3 regions of the Bradyrhizobium sp. Leo78 genome follow, and region 1 is predicted to be linked to each of the others. Evidence: riboswitches for the same ligand, from Rfam matches in the RefSeq annotation. Region 1 holds a riboswitch; each other region holds the start of a gene.
The links. Region 1 has a riboswitch for cobalamin ahead of AC5ZG1_RS06835 (DUF1636 domain-containing protein). Riboswitches for the same ligand answer to the same signal wherever they lie in the genome.
Positions count from the first base shown of each region.

Region 1 (5,246 bases):
CTCTCCGTGATGCCCGGCCCGCGCAGCGAGGTCGTTCTCGGCATCGGCCTTCATCCCGATGAGGACGTCGGGCGCAAGCGCTCCATGGGAGCGTACGACACGGACACCTTGCCTCAATTGTGCAGCAAGCCGGTCTTCGATCCCGGCAAGCACATCCGGCGACACCAGATCGCTCTTGGAAACGACCACGAGGTCGGCACAGGCGAGCTGATCCTCGAACACTTCCTCGATCGGGTCGTCGTGATCGATTTCCTCGTCCGCGGCGCGCTGGGCCGCGACCGCATGTTCGTCGAGCACGACGCGTCCTTCTGATAGCGCCAACGCGTCGACGACCGTCACCACGCCATCGACGGTTGCGCGCGTGCGGACCGCGGGCCACGCGAACGCCTTCAAGAGTGGCTGCGGCAGCGCCAGCCCGGAGGTCTCGATCACGATCGCGTCCAGCGGCTCGTCGCGCGTCAGCAGCTTGTCCATGGTCGGAATGAAATCGTCGGCGACCGTGCAGCAGATGCAGCCATTGGTCAGCTCGACGATGTCGCCGGGCGCACAGGCCTTGGCCGCGCATTCCTCGACAAGACCGCCGTCGAAACCGGCATCTCCGAACTCGTTGACGATGACGGCGATGCGGCGGCCGTCGGCTTGCGTCAGAAGCGAGCGCAACAGTGTCGTCTTGCCGGCACCGAGAAAACCGGTGAGCACGGTGACTGGAACACGGGACATATTTCAGGACTCCTTAAGGGAACGTTTGAGCCACAGCGGAAGGCCGGCCGCGACGAACACGACGTTGGGAACGCTTGAGGCGACCATCTGATTGAGACGGCCCTGCGCATCGCGGAAATCGCGGCCGAGCCTGGTTTCGGGCACGATGCCGAGACCGACCTCGTTCGACACCAGGACAACGGGGTTTGCGGCGACGCCTAGAAATTCCGCGAGCCGTTTCGCCTCGACATCGAGGTCACGCCCGGCGAGCATCAAGTTGGAGAGCCAGAGTGTCAGGCAATCGACCAGGACCGCGCAGCCGGGTCGCGATACCTGCGTCAAGGCATCGATGAGCGCCAACGGCTCCTCCACGGTCGTCCAATCCGAACCGCGCCTGCTGCGATGATGCGCGATCCTGTCCTGCATCTCCTCATCGCCTGCGGTAGCTGTTGCCAGATACACGCGAGCAAGGCCGCTTTCGGCAATCATTCGCTCGGCAAAAGCCGATTTGCCTGAGCGTGCGCCGCCCAGTACCAGCGTGGTCGAGAGATCAGTCATTTCGGAGCGCTGCCATCTTCGGGTGACCAGCGAACGGGCGGCAGCCGCGCCACCATCCCCTTGCGCAGGATCTCGGCGCGCTCGCGCCACGGCACCAGGCCGTAGGTCGATTTGCGATAGGAATCGACGAAAGACGCGACGGCACCGGCGCCCTCGGGCTCGAGATCGCCGAAGAGGAAGGTGTAACCATCCGAGCTCGAAACCGCGACCGTGGTCGGCCGCTTGCACACGCTCAAGCACTGCACGCGCCGGACCTGAACGGCCGCGTCGCGTTTGCCTGTAGCGACCCGGATCGCGTCGAACATGGCGGGCCCGGCCAACACGCCCTCGGACGTCTTGCAGGTGACGCATACGCTCACGACGACGGGACCGCCGGGCGCAGTCGGCGGCAAATATTCGCCCGGGCGAGAATCAGTATCTTGCTGATCGACGTCGTTGCGATCCATCACGATGCTCAAGTCAGGGCCATGACGGCCGCGAGCTTTGTTGGATCGCGTTCGACGGGGGAAGACCATCGAACTCATTCCGTCCGGTGCACCCCGCCCGACGAACCTCCAAAGCACAATGCGCGATGGCAGGTCTCCTGGCTCGCGGGTCGTCGCCTTTCGCCGCCTTCCCGGTCATCCCAGTGGCCTCGGCTTTGGCTCGCCGCTTACAGTTGCGGGGGCAGCGTCGGCATTGCACCGACTTCCCTTTTTCACCTTCCCGAAGGAAGGACCATCGCCGCCACGCTAGCTGTCCCCGCGACGGCGGTCAACCGCAGTTGACCCGCCCGTTTGCTTCGGTCACTTAAGGCGCGCACGAGGAGCCCATGACCTTCCAAATCCCATCCGATTGGCAAATTCCCGCAATCGCTCCGCTCGATCAGACGCTTGCCGCAACGATGCGCGCGCGAATCGACGGCAAAGCCAAGCCGCCGGGCTCACTGGGACGAATCGAAGACCTGGCGGTGCAACTCGGCATGATCGCGCATCCATCCGCCGCAGCGCTGCAAAACGCCGTTCTGCTCGTATTCGCCGGTGATCACGGATTGACGGAAGAAGGCGTTTCGCAATATCCGTCCGCCGTGACGGCCGCGATGGTGAGGACTTATCTCGCAGGCGGAGCGAGCGCCAACGCCTTTGCGGCCGCGTCAGATGTCGGGATCCGCATCGTGGATGCCGGCGTCGCCAGCGAGCTGCCTTCCCATCCCGATCTCCTCAGCATCAAGATTCGGACCGGCACCGCGAATTCTGCGCGTGAGGCAGCGATGTCGGCCCAGGACGCGCACAAGGCGCTCGCGGCCGGCTTTGCCATAGCTTCCAGTGAAATCGATGCTGGGGCCGACATCGTCGCGCTCGGCGAAATGGGAATCGGCAACACGGCGTCATCAGCGCTGCTGGTGCATCGGCTGGCGCCCGCGCCGCTCGATGATTGCATCGGCGTCGGCGCAGGCCAGGACGAGCCAGGCATGGCCCGCAAGCGCGCCGCCATCCACAAGGCAGCCAATCGCAGCGATGCGACCGCGCCGTTCGAGGTACTCCGGGAATTCGGCGGCCTCGAGATCGCGATGATGGCGGGCGCCGCGCTTGGTGCAGCGGCACATCGCCGTCCGGTCGTCATCGACGGCTTCATTTCGTCCGCCGCCGCCCTCGTCGCCGTCAGGCTGGCGCCGGCGACGCGTGACTATTGCGTCTTCGCGCATAGGTCGGCCGAGAAAGGTCACGATATCGTATTGGCGGCACTTCAGGCACAGCCGTTGCTCGCTCTCGACATGAGACTTGGCGAGGGCACCGGCGCACTACTGGCGGTCCCGCTGGTGCGCGCCGCGTCCCGCCTGCTGACCGACGTCGCCGACCTCAGCGATGTGCTGGAAGGAAGGATCTAGATGAGCCTGGATCGTCTTCGCGACGCGGTCCGATTCCTCACCATCATTCCTGTCGGCGCTTCGAACGATGCGCCTGATTCCGAGTGGCTGGTCCGCTCGGCGCAGTTTTTCCCGCTGGTCGGTGCGATCGTCGGTTTGGTTTCGGCGGCGGCTCTTCTGCTGAGCTCGCTCGTATTAGGACCAGTGATCGCGGCGCTCATGGCAGTGTTGGCAAGCGTCCTTCTCACCAGTGGGTTCCACGAGGATGGCCTGGCTGACACCGCTGATGGCTTGGGCGGCGGCTGGACGGTCGAACAGCGTCTCACCATCATGAAGGATAGCCGGATCGGCACCTATGGCACGCTCGCGCTGATCTTCGCGGTCGCATTGCGGGTCGCTGCGCTTGCTGAGATGCCGGCATGGATTGGTGCGGCGGCGCTGATTGCAAGTGGAGCCGGCGGTCGCGCCGTGGGCTTGCCGATCATCGGCTGGATGAAATATGCGGGTAACACCTCCGCGATGAAGGTGGCCTATGCGCCCTCTCCGCTCCGGGCAGGCGAAATCGGTTTCGCGACGATCGTCGCGCTGCTCGCGCTGGCACCGCTCGCCGCGACCTCCGACACGCATGCCCCGATCGCGCTTATTGGCGGCATCGCTTGCGGCATCGCACTGGCAGTTGCGGTCACGCTGTGGTCGCGACGATCGATCGGCGGCTATACCGGCGACGTACTCGGGGCCATCGAGCAGGTGTTCGAGGTTGGCTTCCTGCTCGGCGTTGCTGCCGTCATCCGGTCGGCCATGTGATCTGCGCCTATGTTCGAGTGAATCGTCGATGTCTGACGAAGGCGAACCGATCTGGCGCAGCGACATCGATTCATTGGCATTCCGTCCCTCCGGACACATGGGCATATGCGTCATGCACCGGCGCGCATTCCGGACGCTGCTGGGCTGCATGCCTTCGTCACAGCAGTGCATCGATTTCTACCTGATACACCGGGATTCGTTCGAAGCGGCGGCCCGCGCCAAACTGGCCGCGAGAAGCATCCGGGAAACGGACAACTTTCATCTCACCAGCCGCGACGTCCGTCGCCGGCTAAAAAATTCGGTCGCATCTGATGATGCCGTGGGCTAGAATGACTTGCCGAACGAGGATCATCATGCAGCAGACGCAATCAGCCAATTTTACCACCGTTGCCACCGGAACGAATGTCATCGTTCAGGCCGTTCTGGCGATGGCTCTTGGTTTGTTCGTCGTCGGCATGGTCGGCTTTTCGCACATCAGCGCCGTCCATAACGCCGCCCACGACGTGCGCCATGCCAACGCTTTCCCCTGTCACTGACGACAGATGCACGTCTTCAGATCGATCGTGTTTGCGGCATCGCTTGCCGGATTGATCGTCGGCGCGCTGATATCGGTGGTTCAGTTCTTCGGAACGGTGCCGCTGCTCCAGAAGAGCGAGGTCTTCGAGAAGGCTGCGGCCGATGCACACCACAAGGCTTCCCACGCCGGCAGCGCTGAAGCAGACCATCATCACGATGCGGAATGGGAGCCCGAGGAGGGCTTCCAGCGCAGCGCCCTCACCGTCGCCGCCAACGTCCTTACCGCGATCGGCTTCGGCCTCCTGCTCACCGGCATCTATGCGCTTCGGCAACGACCGGTCCATTGGCGCGAAGGTCTGTTTTGGGGCCTTGCCGGGTTCGCCGTTTTTGTCGCGGCGCCTGGTCTTGGCCTCCCTCCCGAGTTGCCGGGCCTGCCGGTCGCCGATCTCACCGCGCGGCAAATCTGGTGGATCGCAACCGCCGCTCTGACAGCATCAGCGCTCTACCTCCTGATCCTGCGCTCGGAGCCGTGGGCTGCGGTTCTCGGGGTCATACTCATTGTCATCCCGCATCTCGTCGGCGCCCCTGTTGCACCCGAGTCTCATGCCGAAGTGCCAGCGTCCCTTTCGCACCAGTTCGTGGTGACCGTCGTGCTCACCGGACTCCTGTTCTGGAGCCTGCTCGGCGTCGCAACGAGCCTCGCGTTCGATAGAGTATCAAGGAAGCGAAGTTAGGCCGCCGATCGTCAGGCTGGGCGCCCGCCACCTCGTCACCGGAATTGCCAGCACCAGGACGGATCGCCGCGATCGCGGCGCTCCGTCAT
Region 1 covers NZ_JCAMOT010000004.1:68,445-73,690, forward strand. Annotated here, with positions in the region: gene cobW (cobalamin biosynthesis protein CobW) at 1-720, opposite strand, end outside; gene cobU (bifunctional adenosylcobinamide kinase/adenosylcobinamide-phosphate guanylyltransferase) at 724-1,257, opposite strand; gene AC5ZG1_RS06835 (DUF1636 domain-containing protein) at 1,254-1,703, opposite strand; cobalamin riboswitch at 1,814-1,994, opposite strand; gene cobT (nicotinate-nucleotide--dimethylbenzimidazole phosphoribosyltransferase) at 2,069-3,124, shown strand; gene cobS (adenosylcobinamide-GDP ribazoletransferase) at 3,125-3,907, shown strand; gene AC5ZG1_RS06850 (hypothetical protein) at 3,936-4,235, shown strand; gene AC5ZG1_RS06855 (CbtB domain-containing protein) at 4,261-4,443, shown strand; gene AC5ZG1_RS06860 (CbtA family protein) at 4,450-5,157, shown strand; gene AC5ZG1_RS06865 (hypothetical protein) at 5,193-5,246, opposite strand, start outside.

Region 2 (5,246 bases), on a different contig from region 1:
TGCCGGCATTCTGGATTGGTCAGATGGCGATAGATCGCGAGCACGATGTTGTTGGCGACGAGGCTTTCGGACGCCGCGAAGAAGCCGAGATTGCGCTTGATCGCGCGCCGCTCATCTTCGGTCAGGCCGTCGCGCGACTTCCACAGCGCGATGTCGGCCTGCATCGAGACCTCCGTCGGCATCCAGTGATTGTTGCAGGCGGCGAGATATTTCTCCCACGCCCATTTGTACTTCAGCGGCAGCAATTGATTGACGTCGGCGCGGCAGTTGATCATGCGCTTGTCGTCGACCGAGACGCGGCTGCCATGGCGATCGATCGCACCTAAGCCGGTCTGGTTGCCGGCTGCGGCGACGTTCATGACGGGGACCGCGTGGCGCGGGGTCGTAGCGGGCTCTGACCAGTCGAGCATGGCGTTATTCCTTATTCCGCTGCTCACTGGCAGGCTTCACATTCGGGATTGTCGATCGAGCACGCGATTGCGCCGGACAAGTCCGGTGCGCTGGACATCGCAGGAGCTACGCTGACTGCGTTGAGCTTGCCGTCGGTGCCCTTCAGCGTCGACTTCTCGACATGGGTGGCGCTGCGCGAGCGCAGGTAATAGGTCGTCTTGAGGCCGCGCTGCCAGGCCAGGCGATACAGCGCATCGAGTTTCTTGCCGGAGGGGTTGGCGATATAGAGGTTGAGCGACTGCGACTGGTCGATCCATTTCTGCCGCCGCGCCGCCGCCTCGATCAGCCAGGCGCTGTCGATCTCGAACGCGGTCGCATAGAGCGCCTTGAGATCATCAGAGATACGGTCGATCGCACCTAAGCTGCCATCGAAATATTTGAGATCACTGACCATCACCTCGTCCCACAAGCCGCGCGCCTTGAGGTCGCGGACCAGGAAGGCGTTCACGACGGTGAAATCGCCGGACATGTTGGATTTGACATAGAGGTTCTGGTAGGCGGGCTCGATCGACTGCGCCACGCCGCAGATGTTGGAGATGGTCGCCGTCGGCGCGATCGCCATCACATTGGAATTGCGCATGCCGACCGTCTTGACGCGCTCGCGCAGGCCGTCCCAGTCCAATGTGCGCGAGCGGTCCATCGCGACGTCACCGCGCGCTTCCGCCAGCAGCTCGATCGAATCGATCGGCAGGATGCCCCGGCTCCACAGCGATCCCTCGAACGATGGGTAACGACCGCGCTCGGCGGCGAGATCGACGGAAGCCGAGATCGCGTGATAAGCGATCGCCTCCATGCTGCTATCGGCGAAGGCGACAGCCGCGTCGGACGCAAGCGGAATCCGCAGCACCTGCAGCGCATCCTGGAATCCCATCAACCCGAGGCCGACCGGCCGATGCCGCAGGTTGGAGCGCCGCGCCTCGGGAATGGTGTAGAAATTGATGTCGATGACGTTGTCGAGCATGCGCATCGCGGTCGCGACCGTCCGCTTCAGCCTGGCCGTATCGAGCCCGCGCTCGCCGACGTGATTGAGCAGGTTGATCGAGCCGAGATTGCAGACCGCGGTCTCCTCGTCCGAAGTGTTGAGCGTGATCTCGGTGCAGAGATTGGAGGAATGGATCACGCCGGCGTGGCGCTGCGGTGAGCGCAAATTGCAGGGGTCCTTGAAGGTGATCCAGGGATGCCCGGTCTCGAACAGCATGGTCAGCATCTTGCGCCAGAGATCAACGGCACGGATCTTCTTGAATACCCGCATCTCGCCGCGCGCGGCCTTGTCTTCATAGGACGCGTAGCGCTCGGCAAAGGCCTTGCCGTAGAGATCGTGCAGATCGGGCGTCTCGTCCGGCGAGAACAGCGTCCATTCGCCGTCGGCCTCGACGCGCTGCATGAAGAGATCAGGCACCCAGTTGGCGGTATTCATGTCGTGGGTGCGGCGGCGGTCGTCGCCGGTGTTCTTGCGCAGGTCGAGGAATTCTTCGACGTCGATATGCCAGGTCTCGATATAGGCACAGACCGCGCCCTTGCGTTTTCCGCCCTGGTTGACGGCAATCGCGGTGTCGTTGGCGACTTTAAGGAACGGCACGACGCCCTGGCTCTCGCCATTGGTGCCCTTGATATGGGCGCCCAGCCCGCGCACCCGCGTCCAGTCATTGCCGAGGCCGCCGGAATACTTGGCGAGCAGCGCATTGTCCTTGATCGACTTGAAGATGCCGTCGAGATCGTCGGGAACGGTGGTGAGGAAGCAGGACGACAATTGCGGCCGCAGCGTGCCGGAATTGAAGAGCGTCGGCGTCGACGCCATGAAGTCGAAGGAGGACAGGAGATTGTAGAACTCGATCGCGCGCGCCTCCCGGTCGATCTCGCGCAGTGCAAGCCCCATGGCGACGCGCATGAAGAACGCTTGCGGCAATTCAATCCGGTGGCCGCGGACATGCAGGAAATAGCGATCATAAAGCGTCTGCAGCCCTAAGAACTGGAACGCAAGATCGCGCTCCGGCTTCAGTGCCGCGGCCAGCTTGTTCAGGTCGAAGCGGCCGAGTTCGGGATCGAGCAATTCGGCGCTGATGCCGGTCTTGATATAGGCCGGAAAATATTCGCCATAGCGCACCGCCATGTCCGCCTGCGACGCTTTCGTTGGCGCGCCCTGCACGAAGGACAGCACTTCAGTGCGGAGCTTGTCGAGCAAGAGGCGCGCGCTGACATAGGCGTAGTTCGGCTCCTGCTCGACCAGCGTACGCGCCGCCATCACGCTGGCGAGCGCGAGTTCCTCCTGGCTGATGCCGTCATAGAGATTGCGCTGGATTTCCCCGACGACAGGCGCAGCGTCGACACCGTCGAGCCCCGCGCAGGCCTCGCCGACGATCATCGCCAGCCGCGCATGGTCGAGCGGCACCTTGCTGCCGTCCGCGAGCGTGACGTGGACGATTGGCCCGCTCGATGCCGTTGCGGATTTAGTTGCCTGCTGTTCGGCGCGCTGCCGCGCCCGCTCCTCGCGATAGAGCACATAGGCGCGCGCCACCTTGTGATGGCCGCTGCGCATCAATGCCAGTTCAACCTGGTCCTGGATGTCCTCGATATGAAAGGTGCGGCCTTCGCTCATCCGGCGCGACAGCGCGCCGACGACTTCGGCGGTCAATTCCTCGACCGCTTCGTGCACGCGGCGCGACGCAGCCGCCGTATTCCCCTCGACCGCAAGGAAGGCCTTGGTCATCGCCACCGAGATCTTACCGGCATCGAATTGCGACACCGCGCCATTGCGGCGAATCACCTGCATCGGCAGCCGTGCTTCCGGCGCCGCGATTGATTCGGGGCGCAGGTGGATGAGAGGTGACGCGGTGGTTTCGCGATCGAGAGAGAGTGACATCTTGCAGACCCCGTGATGTTGCTGGGGCCGGATGCCGGAGGCGACGCTGCGTGATGATGCCGGCGGCGTACCGGCATGAGCCTGCAAGCGGCCGCCGGGACACCCCGCCCGTGGACGTTATTTGCTGTCGCGGCAGGTCTCCTGGCTCGCAGGTCGGCGTCACTCCCCGTCTTCCCAATGCGATGCCGCATCAGTGACGTCTAAAATCGGGAGCAACTCACTGCTTACAGTTGCGGGGGCAGCGCTGGATTCTCGCGAGAAAGGCGCGATCACCAGCTTCCCTCTTAGCCACCATTCCTTGCGTTATGATGGACCGTGACAGCTACATCTGGTGCGATTTGGGGAATGGTGTCAATGGGACGTATGGGCGAAGCGCAAAAATTCCGGTCGATACCGTTGGCGCTGTGAACAACCGGCTCCACGCGCACGTGATGTCAGCCGAGTTGACGTTCGCGCGATCTTGCCAGTAAGTGAACGCGTCGTGGTTCTTCGGAGAGATCTTTTCCGGAGCTAAGAGGGAAGCCGGTGTAAAGCCGGAGCTGCCCCCGCAACTGTAAGCGGCGAGCCGCGGTCCACAATTGCCACTGAAGCCTGCAAAGCTTCGGGAAGGCCGGACCGCAGCAACGACCCGCGAGCCAGGAGACCTGCCTCGACAACATACACGTCCTCGGGCGGGGTGTCCCGGTGGTGCGGTTGCGATTCCGTGCGCACCTCGCGCAGGGAATCCAGACGTGTCACTACGGCCTTTGCCCCCAACTCATGGGGTTAAGCCAATATCTTCCACTTCACTTGTTGTTGCGTCCCTCGGCACGCCGCGGATCGGTCCGCGCCGTGAACTGAAATTCGCGCTGGAACGCTTCTGGTCCGGCGCGTCAGACGAAAAGACGCTGATCGAAACCGGCGTCGGGCTGCGCGCGGCCAATTGGGCGCGGCAGAAGAAGCTCGGTATCACCGTGATCCCGTCGAACGATTTCTCGTTCTACGATCAGGTGCTCGACACCTGCGCAATGGTCGGCGCTATCCCGGAAAGCTATGGCTGGACCGGCGGCGCGGTGCCGCTTGCGACCTACTTCGCGATGGCGCGTGGCGCCAAGGCCGACGCGCATGACGAGGCCTGCGGACATGCCCATCACGCACATGGCGTGGCGGCGCTCGAAATGACGAAATGGTTCGACACCAACTATCACTACATGGTGCCGGAGCTTCGCAAGAACCAGTATTTTGCACTCTCATCGCGCAAGCCGATCGAAGAGTATGAGGAGGCGAAGGCGCTGGGTTATCAGACCCGCCCCGTGCTGGTCGGCCCGGTCACGTTCCTGAAACTGGCCAAGTCCAAGGAACCGCATTTCGACACGCTGTCGCTGCTCGACAGGCTCCTGCCGGTCTATATCGAACTATTGCGCGAACTCGCTGCCCGCGGTGCGGAATGGGTGCAGATCGACGAGCCCTGTCTCGTGCTTGATCTGGACGCCGCCGCGCAGCAAGCCCTACGGCGCGCCTATTCCGAAATCGCCAAAGCGGTGCCGGACATCAGGATCATGCTGGCGACCTATTTCGGCGGGCTCGGCGGCAATCGTGCGGTCGCGTTTGATCTTCCGGTCGCCGGCCTGCATCTCGATCTCGTGCGCGCGCCCCAGCAGCTCGGCGAGCTCATCGACGTTCCGAAAGAACGGGTGCTGTCGCTCGGCGTGATCGACGGCCGCAACGTCTGGCGCGCAGATCTGAGCCGGATCCTCGATCAGCTTGGGCCCGTCGTCGCAAAGCTCGGCAAGGAGCGCATTCAGATCGCGCCATCCTGCTCGCTGCTTCATGTACCCATCGATCTCGCCCTGGAAACCAAGCTCGATCCCGAGGTGAAGACCTGGCTTTCATTCTCGGTGCAGAAGCTCGAAGAGCTTGCCGCGCTGGGCGCGGCGCTTGGAAGTGGCCGGGCCCA
Region 2 covers NZ_JCAMOT010000021.1:112,243-117,488, reverse strand. Annotated here, with positions in the region: gene AC5ZG1_RS25065 (ribonucleotide-diphosphate reductase subunit beta) at 1-410, opposite strand, end outside; gene AC5ZG1_RS25060 (ribonucleoside-diphosphate reductase subunit alpha) at 434-3,310, opposite strand; cobalamin riboswitch at 3,425-3,643, opposite strand; cobalamin riboswitch at 3,776-3,976, shown strand; gene metE (5-methyltetrahydropteroyltriglutamate--homocysteine S-methyltransferase) at 4,084-5,246, shown strand, end outside.
Region 2: linked by a shared signal. The riboswitch ahead of metE (5-methyltetrahydropteroyltriglutamate--homocysteine S-methyltransferase) and the one ahead of AC5ZG1_RS06835 (DUF1636 domain-containing protein) in region 1 are both predicted to bind cobalamin.

Region 3 (5,246 bases), on a different contig from region 1:
GAGATTGCCGACGCCGTTGCGCTGGTCGAGCGCATTGTTCACGCGGTAGCCGTCGGACTTGATGCCGTTGCCGTAGAACGACGCCGACCAGGGTCCCGAATTCATCGCGGTCGAGATTGCGGCCATGCGCTGGTTGAAGGAGCCATAGCCGGCTTCGCCGCGGATCGAGACCGGCGGGCCGCCGACACCGGTCTTGGTGACGATGTTGATCACGCCGCCTATCGCATTGTCGCCGTAGAGCACGGCGCCGCTGTTGCCGCGGGTGATCTCGATGCGCTCGATCGAATCGAGCGGGATGGTCGATAGATCCACCTGCGCCATGTCGATGTCGTTGAGCCGTCGCCCGTTGAGCAGGAACAGCGTGTTGGCGGTGGCGAACGCGCCGAAGCCGCGCAGGTCGACCGAGGTCTTGGCGCCGTTCACGCCGCCATAGAGCGATTGAAGCTGCACGCCGGGGGCCTGCGCGATGATCTCGGCCAGAACCTGGGTCGGCGAATGCGCGATGTCGTCGGCGGTGATCACGGTCGAGGACGTCCCGACAATGCCGGCAAATTGCGGGCCGCCGCCACCGCCACCGGATGAAGCTCCGCCAGCGGCGGCGCCGCCAGCGCCCGCGCCGCCGGCCGGCTGCGCGTTGGTCGGCACCTGGCCCGGCGCGGGACGCCGGGGACCTGGAGTGCCGTCGGAAGCGGGCTTGGCGCGGGTGCGGTTGTGGTCGCCGGGCGCCCTGACCTCGACCGGCGGCAATTGCTCGGAGGGCGCTTCCTGCGCCTGCGCGGCGGAAACATACAAAGCGGGCGCCAGCATGCTCGACGCGAGCAGCAGCGCGCGGCGTTGCTTGGTGGCTGTGGTAGCAGAGAACATCGGCGAGACCTCGGTATGACGTCAGTGGCACGTCACAGCGAACCAAGGCTCACCATCGCGTTTCGCGCTTCAGGTGAAGCAAATGCCTGTACTCCCCGACCGACATCGTCGCGTGTGACCACGTATGACGGCAGGTCTCCTGGCTCGCGGGTCGTTACCCTTCGTCGCCTTCCCAGGACCGAGACTCCCAGTGGCATATGACGAAGGATTCACCGCATACAGTTGCGGGGGCAGCCGCGGCTTTACGGGAAGTTTCCCGGTACCGCATTCCCTTTTGATCCCGATAGGAACCGTCGCGGCCATCTAGGATTTTGGCGGCACGTGAGTCAATCCCGGCGAAACTGCGGCTCCCTGGCTCTCATACGTTTTTTTGTTCCGGTGTCGCTTGTCTGCCACCGAATTCGCTGCAAGAAGCAGGGCGCGATGAGTGCACATGATTTCACGATAGCGGCGGGTCTGGCCGCGCGGCGGCGGTTGGGGGCGACCGTTGCAATGATTGCGTTGGTTGCCTTGCTGATGCTGATCTCGCTCGGCACCGGCCCGGTGCGGCTGTCGCCGCTGACGGTGATCGAGGCGTTGTTCGGTGGCGGCAGCGATGTCACGCAGGTGATCGTGCGCGAGATCCGCCTGCCACGCACCATTCTGGCATTCGCGATCGGCGCTATCCTCGGTCTGTCAGGCGCGGCGCTGCAAGGCCTGTTGCGCAATCCCTTAGCCTCGCCCTCGCTGTTCGGCGCGCCGCAATCGGCGGCGTTCGGCGCGGTGCTGGTGATCGCGCTGGGGCTGGCCGATGTCCGCTCCTACGCGCTGCCGGTCGCCGCCATCATCGCCGCATTCGGCTCGGTCTTCGTGCTGCTCGCGATTGCCGGCCGCAATGCGGGCCTCTTGATCCTGATCCTCGCCGGGCTTGCGATCTCGAGCCTTGCGGGCGCTGCGACGGCGCTGGTGATGAACCTCGCGAGCAATCCGTTCCTGGCGCTCGAGATCGCGTTCTGGCTGCTCGGTTCCCTGGAGGACCGCAGCTTCCAGCATGTCGCGCTGGCGCTGCCGTTCATCGTGGCAGGTAGCGCCATCCTGCTGTCGCAAGCCAGCGCGTTCCGCGCGCTCACGCTTGGCGAAGAGACCGCGCAAAGCCTCGGCGTCGACGTCGGCCGCCTGCGCCTGTTCGTGATCGCAGGCGTTGCGCTCGGCGTCGGTGGCGCGGTGGCGGTCACCGGCACCATCGGCTTCATCGGCCTGGTCGCGCCGCATCTGATGCGGCCCGTCATCGGCCACGATCCGGCGCGGCTGTTGGTGCCGAGCGCGCTTGCCGGCTCGGCGCTGTTGCTCGCGGCCGACATCGCGGTGCGCATCATCCCGTCGACGTCGGACATCAAGGTGGGCGTGTTGACCTCGATCATCGGCGTGCCGTTCTTCCTCTATCTCATCATGCGCGAGCGTCGCGCGCTCGGCGGAGGCGTCGCATGACGGCGCTTGTTGTAGAACACCTCAACGTCGTGCTCGCCGGCCGCCGCGTGCTCAACGATGTGTCGCTGCAACTCGCCTCCGGTCATCTCGTCGCGCTGGTCGGTCCGAACGGCGCCGGCAAAACCACGCTGCTGCGCGCGCTCGCCGGCCTCATTCCCTCCGACGGCGTCATCAAGGTGGGAGGCGAGGCGCTTGCCGCGCTGCCGCTGCGCGAACGGGCCAAGCGCTTCGGCTATCTTCCGCAAGGGCACATGGTGCATTGGCCGCTGCCGGCGCGCGACATCGTCGCGCTCGGCCGCTACCCGCATGGCGCGACCGATCCGGCCCGGCTGTCCCCGCGCGATACTGAGGCCGTGGTGCGGGCGATGCAGGCGGCCGACGTCATGGAGTTCGCGGAGCGGCGTGTCACCGAGCTTTCCGGCGGCGAGCGCAGCCGCGTTGCGCTGGCGCGCGTGTTCGCGGTGGAGGCGCCGATCATCCTGGCGGACGAGCCGACCGCCTCGCTCGATCCGCGCCACCAGATCGACGTCATGAAGGGTTTGCGTGCCGCCGCCGACAAGGGCGTGCTGGTGATCGTGGTGACGCACGACCTCGGCCTCGCCGCGCGCTTTGCCGACCATGCGCTGGTGCTGGCGCAGGGCCGCCTCGCATCGCAGGGCGCGCCGGCAGACGCGCTGTCGGAAACGGTCATGGCCGATGTGTTCCGCGTCAGCGCCTTCCGCGCCGAGCATCAGCGCGAGACGGTGATCGTGCCCTGGGCGGAGATCTGATGGCCCGGCTCGCTGCATGCCTTGCAGCGTTCGTCTTGTCCACCACTGTCGCGCATGCGGCGAGCCCGCCGCGGATCGTCTCGATGAATGTCTGCAGCGATCAATTGCTGCTCTCGCTCGCCGATCCCCAGCAGATCCTGGGCCTCAGCCGGTACTCCCGCGAGGCCTGGCAATCCTTCGCCGCCGATCAGGCGCGCCGTTTCCCGATCCTTTCCGGCGGCGCGGAGGACGTGCTGGTGCTGAAGCCCGACATCGTCGTCGCCAGCCTGTTCGACAAGCGCGCAACGCGCGAGCTTCTGAAGGCCAACGGCCTTCATCTCGTCGAGTTCAGCGTGCCGCGCACGCTGGACGAGGTGAAGGACCAGATCCGCGAGATGGGCGAGATCGTGCAACATCCGGACCGCGCAAAGGTCGCGATTGCAAGGTTAGATGCCGCGATCGCCCGAGCGCGCCAGGCCGCGACCGGCAAGCACTATCGCGTGCTGCCGCTGGCGCGCCGCGGCTGGGTGTCCGGCAGCGACAGCCTGGTCTCGTCGCTTCTGACCGAAGCCGGCCTGCTCAATCCCGCCGGCGACCTCGGCGTCGCTGCCGGCGGTTACGCCTCGCTGGAGGCGATCGTGCAACTGAGGCCGGATTTCATCCTGGTGTCGGAGGCCGGCGACCGCGCCGAAGACAACGGCCGCGCCTTCCTGCTGCATCCGGCGCTGGAGCACTTCTACCCGCCTGCGAGGCGCATCGTGCTTCCCGAACGTCTCACCGTCTGCGGCGGCGTGATGCTCGCCGATGCGCTGGATGTGCTGACGAAGGAATTGGAGCGTGTGGCGCGGTAGCTCCATCGCCCCGTCATTCCGGGGCTCGCGAAGCGAGAACCCGGAATCCATTCTTCCGCTTGCGTATGCGGCGCAATGGATTCTCTGATGTGCAATTGCACATCATAGCCTGCGCCTTCGGCGCATCCCGGAATGACGAGCGGAGAGATGGAGGCCGCCGCTGTTCCCGGATTACGCTTCGCTTCATCCGGGCTACGGACTCTCCCTCGTCATTCCGGGGCTCGCGTAGCGAGAGCCCGGAATCCATTTTTCCGCTTGCGCAAGCGGCGTGATGGATTCCGGGCCTGCGCCTTCGGCGCATCCCGGAATGACGAGGTGGAGAGATGGAGGCGTCCCTTGCTCCACCGTTCCCGGATTACGCTTCGCTTCATCCGGGCTACGCCTGTAAGCAGCACGACGCAATCCTCTCACAAGGGCGCGGTTAAATCGCGCATTGCAACGACCTATATGGAATAGCAGCATCGTCGCGGTGTTGCCGTTTTGAAAGAGGAGAGAGCATCGTGGCAGAGTTCGTGGTCGAATTCGGCAAAGACGGCGGGCGGGTCGAGGCCGACGGCCGGCTCGATGCGGCGGCCTTTCATCGCAACCATCAGCCGATCTGGGCGGTGCTGGAGAAATTCCTCGCAGGGCGTTCCGGCGACGTGCTGGAGGCCGGCAGCGGCACCGGCCAGCATGTCGTGTATTTCGCTGGACAGACCCCCGATATCACCTGGTGGCCGAGCGATCTCAACGACGCCCATTTGAAGAGCATCGCGGCCTGGCGCGCGCATTCCGCCCTTCCGAATATCCGTCCGCCGCTGCGGATCGATCTCTCCGATCCGGCCTGGCCCGGTGCTGCGCCTGAGGACGGCGAGCTGCCAAAGCTGCTCGCGGTGTTCTGCGCCAATGTGATCCACATCGCGCCCTGGTCCGTCACCGAGGGCCTGTTCGAAGGCGCCGCACGCCGCCTGCGCGACGACGGCCGGCTGTTCCTCTACGGCCCCTTCAAGCGCGACGGCAAGCACACCGCGCTCAGCAATGCCGTGTTCGACACGTCCTTGCGCAATCAGGATCCCGATTGGGGCGTGCGCGACATCGCCGACGTCGAGAAGCTGGCGGCGCGCGTCGGCCTGTCACTGGGCGCGACCGTCGAAATGCCCGCGAACAACATGATCTTGGCCTTCGCGCGCGGCTGATTCCCGTTCGTCATTCCGGGGCACGCGAAGCGTGAACCCGGAATCCATTGCGCCACATACCCAGGCGGAGAAATGGATTCCGGGCTCGATGCTGTCGCATCGCCCCGGAATGACGGCGGAGAATGATCACGCCTCACCAT
Region 3 covers NZ_JCAMOT010000028.1:80,853-86,098, forward strand. Annotated here, with positions in the region: gene AC5ZG1_RS29445 (TonB-dependent receptor) at 1-864, opposite strand, end outside; cobalamin riboswitch at 977-1,174, opposite strand; gene AC5ZG1_RS29450 (FecCD family ABC transporter permease) at 1,357-2,331, shown strand; gene AC5ZG1_RS29455 (ABC transporter ATP-binding protein) at 2,328-3,101, shown strand; gene AC5ZG1_RS29460 (ABC transporter substrate-binding protein) at 3,101-3,931, shown strand; gene AC5ZG1_RS29465 (DUF938 domain-containing protein) at 4,432-5,106, shown strand; gene AC5ZG1_RS29470 (prolyl oligopeptidase family serine peptidase) at 5,233-5,246, opposite strand, start outside.
Region 3: linked by a shared signal. The riboswitch ahead of AC5ZG1_RS29445 (TonB-dependent receptor) and the one ahead of AC5ZG1_RS06835 (DUF1636 domain-containing protein) in region 1 are both predicted to bind cobalamin.